3 regions of the Streptoverticillium reticulum genome follow, and region 2 is predicted to be linked to each of the others. Evidence: predicted binding sites of a transcription regulator. Region 2 holds the regulator's gene; each other region holds the start of a gene.
The links. The regulator HrcA, encoded in region 2, represses chaperone genes, less so after heat shock. The targets are predictions, from matches to a motif close to TTNGCACTCNGNNNNNCNGAGTGCNAA.
Positions count from the first base shown of each region.

Region 1 (2,267 bases), 2.1 Mb from region 2:
CTCGATCTCGGCGCGGATCTGGTTGACGCGGCCCTGGACCTGGTCGCTGTCACCGGCACCGTCGACGATGGTCGTCTCGTCCTTGGTGATGACGACCTTGCGGGCGCGGCCGAGCAGGTCGAGACCGGCGTTCTCCAGCTTGAGGCCGACCTCCTCGGAGATGACCGTGCCACCGGTGAGGATGGCGATGTCGCCGAGCATGGCCTTGCGGCGGTCGCCGAAGCCCGGGGCCTTGACGGCGACGGACTTGAAGGTGCCGCGGATCTTGTTGACCACCAGGGTCGACAGGGCCTCGCCCTCGACGTCCTCGGCGATGATCAGCAGCGGCTTGCCCGACTGCATGACCTTCTCCAGCAGCGGGAGCAGGTCCTTGACCGAGGAGATCTTCGAGTTGACGATCAGGATGTACGGGTCCTCGAGGGAGGCCTCCATACGCTCCATGTCGGTGGCGAAGTACGCCGAGATGTAGCCCTTGTCGAAGCGCATGCCCTCGGTGAGCTCGAGCTCCAGACCGAAGGTCTGCGACTCCTCGACGGTGATGACGCCTTCCTTGCCGACCTTGTCCATGGCCTCGGCGATGAGCTCGCCGATCTGGGTGTCGGCGGCCGAGATGGAGGCGGTGGAGGCGATCTGCTCCTTGGTCTCCACCTCCTTGGCCTGGTCGAGCAGCGCACCGGAGACGGCCTCGACGGCCTTCTCGATGCCGCGCTTCAGGGCCATCGGGTTGGCACCGGCGGCCACGTTGCGCAGACCCTCGCGGACGAGCGCCTGGGCGAGGACGGTCGCGGTCGTCGTGCCGTCACCGGCGACGTCGTCCGTCTTCTTCGCGACCTCCTTGACCAGCTCGGCGCCGATCTTCTCGTACGGGTCCTCGAGCTCGATCTCCTTGGCGATGGAGACACCATCGTTGGTGATCGTGGGGGCGCCCCACTTCTTCTCGAGGACGACGTTGCGGCCCTTGGGGCCGAGGGTGACCTTGACGGCGTCGGCGAGCTGGTTCATCCCGCGCTCGAGACCGCGCCGTGCCTCCTCGTCGAACGCGATGATCTTGGCCATGTGAAGTGGTCCTCCCAGGACGGGGTGGATTGCTCCGGACCGCACAGGCGCCCGCGACGGACGGCCTGCGTGCCTCACGGTTCCTTGCCCCGCTTGGCCCGCGGACCTCACCGACGGTCCAAATCTGTCACTCTCACCCGGAGAGTGCTAGCCCAATGATTAGCACTCGACCCCCGAGAGTGCAAGGTCGCCCCGAAGGGGTGTCAGTGAGGGGTGGTGGTCGGGTGACGGGAGGGCGCAGGCGTGTATGACCGCTACCCACACGCACGAGCGCGCATGCACGAGGGGGCCCGCACTCCGGAGAGTGCGGACCCCCTCGGCAAGCCGATTGAGCCGGGTGACCGACGCGCGACCGTCAGGCCGTCACCTTGACCATGTCCGCCTGCGGACCCTTCTGGCCCTGCGAGATCTCGAACTCGACCCGCTGACCCTCCTCGAGGGTGCGGTAACCGTCCATCTGGATCGCGCTGTAGTGGACGAATACATCCGCACCACCGTCGACCGCGATGAAGCCGTACCCCTTCTCCGCGTTGAACCACTTGACGGTGCCCTGAGCCATGCCTAACTCCCCTATTACTGGCCCTTGCACAGGACCGCACTTCGCGGGCCCGGGTCAGACCTCACCCCCTGACAGGTGGGGGTGTGCGCCGGAACGCGTCGACCGCGGCTGAATGTATCTGCACGGATGCCGTCTGCAACAGGTCACTCGGACGAGAATTCCGGGCGTGGCCGATCGGAAATAACCGCTGAATCGCGGGGATTATCGGGCAAGCCGGGCCGGGCAAAACCCAACCAACCCGACAATTCGTGCACGCGTTTCGCGCACAACTTGACGGGTTCTCATATGCGTTCGGCAGTGACACCGGAGGGGGAACGCCTCAACTCTATCGCGCTTCAACAGACGGAATCGCCCCGTCCGTTTTACGGGCGGAGCGATTCCGGGGCATTGCGCAGCAACCCTGTGTAAAGGTCAGCCCCCCGCAACGGCGGGAATCACGGAGACGGCGGAGCCGTCCGGGGTGGGCGTTTCGAGCCCCTGCTCGAAGCGGACGTCGTCGTCGTTGACATAGACGTTGACGAACCGGCGCAGCCGGCCGCTGTCGTCGAGCACACGGGCGGCGATACCGGTGTGCCGCGCTTCGAGGTCGGCAATGACCTCGGCAAGGGTGGCCCCGGCGGCTTCCACTTCGGCCTGGCCGGAGGTGTAGGTG
Region 1 covers NZ_CP179755.1:3,554,888-3,557,154, forward strand. Annotated here, with positions in the region: gene groL (chaperonin GroEL) at 1-1,056, opposite strand, end outside; gene ACMATS_RS15955 (cold-shock protein) at 1,412-1,615, opposite strand; gene ACMATS_RS15960 (MoaD/ThiS family protein) at 2,027-2,267, opposite strand, start outside.
Region 1: groL (chaperonin GroEL) is a predicted target of HrcA. The motif match lies at 1,216-1,242, and genes of this name have one in related genera.

Region 2 (2,267 bases):
CAGCTTCGCCAACTGCCGCAGCAGGTCCTCCTGCTGCGGATCCAGCTTCGCGGGCGTCTGGACCTCGACGTGCACGATCAGGTCGCCCCGGCCGCCGCCGCGCAGGTGCGTGACGCCGCGCTGGTGCAGCGGGATCGACTGGCCGGACTGGGTGCCGGGCCGGATGTCGATCTCCTCGACGCCGTCCAGCGTCTCCAGCGGCACCTTGGTGCCGAGCGCGGCCGCCGTCATCGGGAGGGTGACCGTGCAGTGCAGGTCGTCGCCGCGGCGCTGGAAGACCGGGTGCGGCTTCTCGTGGATCTCCACGTAGAGGTCGCCCGCCGGGCCGCCGCCCGGGCCGACCTCGCCCTCGCCCGCGAGCTGGATGCGGGTGCCGTTGTCCACACCGGCCGGGATCTTGACCGTGAGCGTGCGGTGCGACCGCACGCGGCCGTCGCCCGCGCACTCCGGGCAGGGCGTGGGGACGACCGTCCCGAAGCCCTGGCACTGGGGGCAGGGGCGGGAGGTCATGACCTGGCCCAGGAAGGACCTCGTGACCTGGGAGACCTCGCCGCGGCCGCGGCACATGTCACAGGTCTGGGCGGACGTGCCGGGGGCCGCGCCCTCGCCGCTGCAGGTGGTGCAGACGACGGCCGTGTCGACCTGGATGTCCTTGGTGGTGCCGAAGGCGGCCTCGTTGAGGTCGACCTCGATACGGATCATGGCGTCCTGGCCGCGCCGCGTCCGCGAGCGGGGCCCGCGCTGCGACGCCTGCCCGAAGAAGGCGTCCATGATGTCGGAGAAGTTGCCGAAACCGGCGCCGAAGCCGCCGGCCGCACCCGCGCCGCCCGAGGCGGACAGCGGGTCGCCGCCGAGGTCGTAGACCTGCTTCTTCTGCGGGTCCGACAACACCTCGTAGGCGGCGTTGATCTCCTTGAACCGCTCCTGCGTCTTCGGGTCCGGATTGACGTCCGGATGCAGCTCGCGCGCGAGGCGGCGGAAGGCCTTCTTGATCTCGTCCGGCGAGGCGTCACGGCGGACGCCCAGGACCGCGTAGTAGTCCGTGGCCACTTACGACTCCGCCAGGATCTGTCCGACGTAACGTGCCACTGCGCGTACCGCTCCCATCGTTCCGGGGTAGTCCATGCGGGTCGGTCCGACCACGCCGAGTTTGGCGACTGCCTCGTCGCCCGAACCGTAGCCGACGGCGACCACCGATGTGGAGTTCAGTCCCTCGTGGGCAATCTCATGACCGATGCGCACGGTCATCCTCGAGTCCTTGGCCTCGCCGAGCAGCTTGAGCAGCACGACCTGCTCCTCCAACGCCTCCAGCACGGGCCGGATCGTCAGCGGGAAGTCATGACCGAAACGAGTGAGATTGGCAGTGCCGCCGATCATCAGCCGTTCCTCGGTCTCCTCGACGAGGGTCTCCAGCAGGGTCGCGAGCACCGTGGAAACGGTTCCGCGGTCGTCCTGCTCGAAGGACTCGGGAAGGTCCTGCACCAGCGGCGGCACATCGGTGAACCGCCGCCCCACGACCCGGCTGTTGAGCCGCGCCCGAAGATCCGCCAGCGCGTTCTCGCCAAAGGGCGCCGGGCAGTCGACCATGCGCTGCTCGACGCGCCCGGTGTCCGTGATGAGCACGAGCATGATGCGGGCGGGAGCCAGCGAGAGCAGCTCCACGTGCCGCACGGTCGAACGGGTCAGCGAGGGGTACTGCACCACCGCGACCTGCCGGGTGAGCTGCGCGAGCAGCCGCACCGTGCGGGCCACGACGTCGTCGAGGTCGACGGCGTCGTCCAGGAAGTTCTGGATGGCGCGCCGCTCCGCCGTCGACAGGGGCTTGACGCCCGCGAGCTTGTCGACGAAGAGGCGGTAGCCCTTGTCGGTGGGGATCCGGCCGGCGCTGGTGTGGGGCTGGGCGATGAAGCCCTCGTCCTCCAGGGCGGCCATGTCGTTGCGCACGGTGGCCGGGGAGACGCCCAGCCGGTGCCGCTCGGTGAGGGCCTTGGAGCCCACGGGCTCCTCGGTGCCCACGTAGTCCTGGACGATGGCGCGCAGTACCTCAAGCCTGCGTTCACTCAGCACCGCGCGCACCTCCAGTCAGTGGTCCAGCCGTCTTGCGGGTTCTGCGAGGATCACGGGGGGGCTCTCGGAGCCCGTTCCCCTGGCACTCCATGGTCACGAGTGCCAGATCCCTTCAGCCAGTGTACGGCCGGGCACCACGACCGGGGCAAGGGCCGTCCCCGCCGCGCGCCCGGAGGCCGGGCAACGGTACCGCGCTCCGG
Region 2 covers NZ_CP179755.1:5,674,940-5,677,206, reverse strand. Annotated here, with positions in the region: gene dnaJ (molecular chaperone DnaJ) at 1-1,050, opposite strand, end outside; gene hrcA (heat-inducible transcriptional repressor HrcA) at 1,051-2,067, opposite strand.

Region 3 (2,267 bases), 920 kb from region 2:
ACGAGGGTCGACAGGGCCTCGCCCTCGACGTCCTCGGCGATGATCAGCAGCGGCTTGGAGGCACCGGCCTGGATGACCTTCTCCAGCAGCGGCAGCAGGTCCTGGATCGAGGCGATCTTGCCCTGGTGGATCAGGATGTACGGGTCGTCGAGGACGGCCTCCATACGCTCCTGGTCGCTGACCATGTACGGCGACAGGTAACCCTTGTCGAAGGCCATGCCCTCGGTGAAGTCCAGCTCCAGGCCGAAGGTGTTGGACTCCTCGACGGTGATGACACCGTCCTTGCCGACCTTGTCCATCGCCTCGGCGATGAGCTCGCCGACCTGCTTGTCCTGGGCGGACAGCGCGGCGACGGCGGCGATGTCGGTCTTGGAGTCGATCGGGCGGGAGGTCGCGAGCAGCTCGTCGGAGACGGCCTTGACCGCGGCGTCGATGCCCTTCTTCAGGGCGGCCGGGGAAGCGCCGGCGGCGACGTTGCGCAGACCCTCGCGGACCAGCGCCTGGGCCAGCACGGTGGCGGTGGTGGTGCCGTCACCCGCGATGTCGTTGGTCTTGGTCGCCACCTCCTTGACGAGCTGGGCGCCCAGGTTCTCGTACGCGTCGTCGAGCTCGACCTCACGGGCGATGGTCACACCGTCGTTGGTGATGGTGGGAGCGCCGAACTTCTTGTCGATGACGACATTGCGGCCCTTGGGGCCGATGGTCACCTTCACGGTGTCGGCGAGCTTGTTGACGCCGCGCTCAAGGGCGCGACGGGCGTCCTCGTCGAACTTCAGGGTCTTGGCCATGGGTTACGTATCCTTCGCCGTATCTCTCAACGAACTGCGCCCCGGGCGCCCGGCTCTTCAGGCACGGGAACCAGGGGCGCAGTCAAAAGCCTCGAAAGCCTGTGGCTTCGGGGTGAATTACTTCTCGATGATCGCGAGCACGTCGCGAGCCGAGAGGACGAGGTACTCGTCGCCGTTGTACTTCACCTCGGTGCCGCCGTACTTGCTGTAGAGCACGACGTCGCCGACCTGCACGTCGAGCGGCAGGCGCTCGCCGTTCTCGAAGCGGCCCGGACCGACGGCGAGGACAGCACCCTCCTGGGGCTTCTCCTTCGCGGTGTCCGGGATGACCAGGCCGGAGGCCGTGGTCTGCTCGGCGTCGAGCGGCTGGACCACGATGCGGTCCTCAAGCGGCTTGATGGCAACCTTGGAGCTGGCGGTCGTCACGATCCGACCTCCCCCTTCGGAGATCTCACGGGGTCAATTGTCTGAGGTGGCGACCAGGTGGATCCGTCGTCGCGGGTGCCGGACCTGCCCGTCGCTGTGTTTGGCACTCACCGGTGGAGAGTGCCAACGGAGCCGAGACTATGACGCGGTTAGCACTCGGTCAAGCGGAGTGCCAATTCGCCGTGCGGCGAGCCATGACCTACCCGGGGGGCGGGGCGCCTACTCCACCTGCGGGGCGGCGCGTCGCGGGGGCGCGCACCTACACGTAGTCCTCCAGGCGCGCCACCGTGTAGCCCTGTTTCTGGATGCTGCGCAGCATGTTCGTCACCATCTGCGTCATCGTCGTGCCCTTGAGCTCGGACGGGCCGCGGAAGTGCGCGAGGACGATGTCGCCGGGGCGCAGCCCGCCCCCTTCCGCGTAACGCATGTCGTTGATCTGCATCGTCGCCTCCCACAGCACGACCGCGCGCACCCCGCAGCCGCCCGCCGCGGCGAGGGTCTGGTCGTTGTAGTTGCCGTACGGGGGCCGGAAGAGGACGGGGCGGCTGCCGAACCGCTTCTCCAGGATGTCCTGCTGCCCGCAGATCTCCTTGCGCTGCGCCTCGGCGGAGAGGGTGCGCAGGTTGGGGTGGGTCAGGGTGTGGTTCTGCACGGCGTTGCCCGGGGCGGGGCCCGCGGCGCGGAGCCGGTCGAAGTAGCCGTAGCCGCTTCCGGAGCGCGCGATGCTGTCCGTCAGGAACATCGTGAACGGCAGCTTCAGGTCCTCGGCCATCTTCACGAACTCCGGGTCCTTCTCGGCCCCGTCGTCGAAGGTGAGGAAGACGATCTTGTCGGCGGTCCGCACCCGCCGGACGATCTGCGGGGCCTCGCCGGGCTTGACCGTCGCGGTCAGCCGGGTGGACGGCGGCACGGGCGGCGGCGCGAGGGGCCCGTCGAGGCCCCAGCGGCGGTAGGCGGCGGCGTCGGGCCGGGGAGCGGGCGGGGCGCTGCTCTCCGGGGCGGATGTCTCCGGCCGGGAGGGGTGGGACGAGCCGTTCGAGCAACCGGACAGCG
Region 3 covers NZ_CP179755.1:4,753,732-4,755,998, reverse strand. Annotated here, with positions in the region: gene groL (chaperonin GroEL) at 1-788, opposite strand, end outside; gene groES (co-chaperone GroES) at 906-1,214, opposite strand; gene ACMATS_RS21800 (polysaccharide deacetylase family protein) at 1,474-2,267, opposite strand, start outside.
Region 3: groES (co-chaperone GroES) is a predicted target of HrcA. The motif match lies at 1,364-1,390, and genes of this name have one in related genera.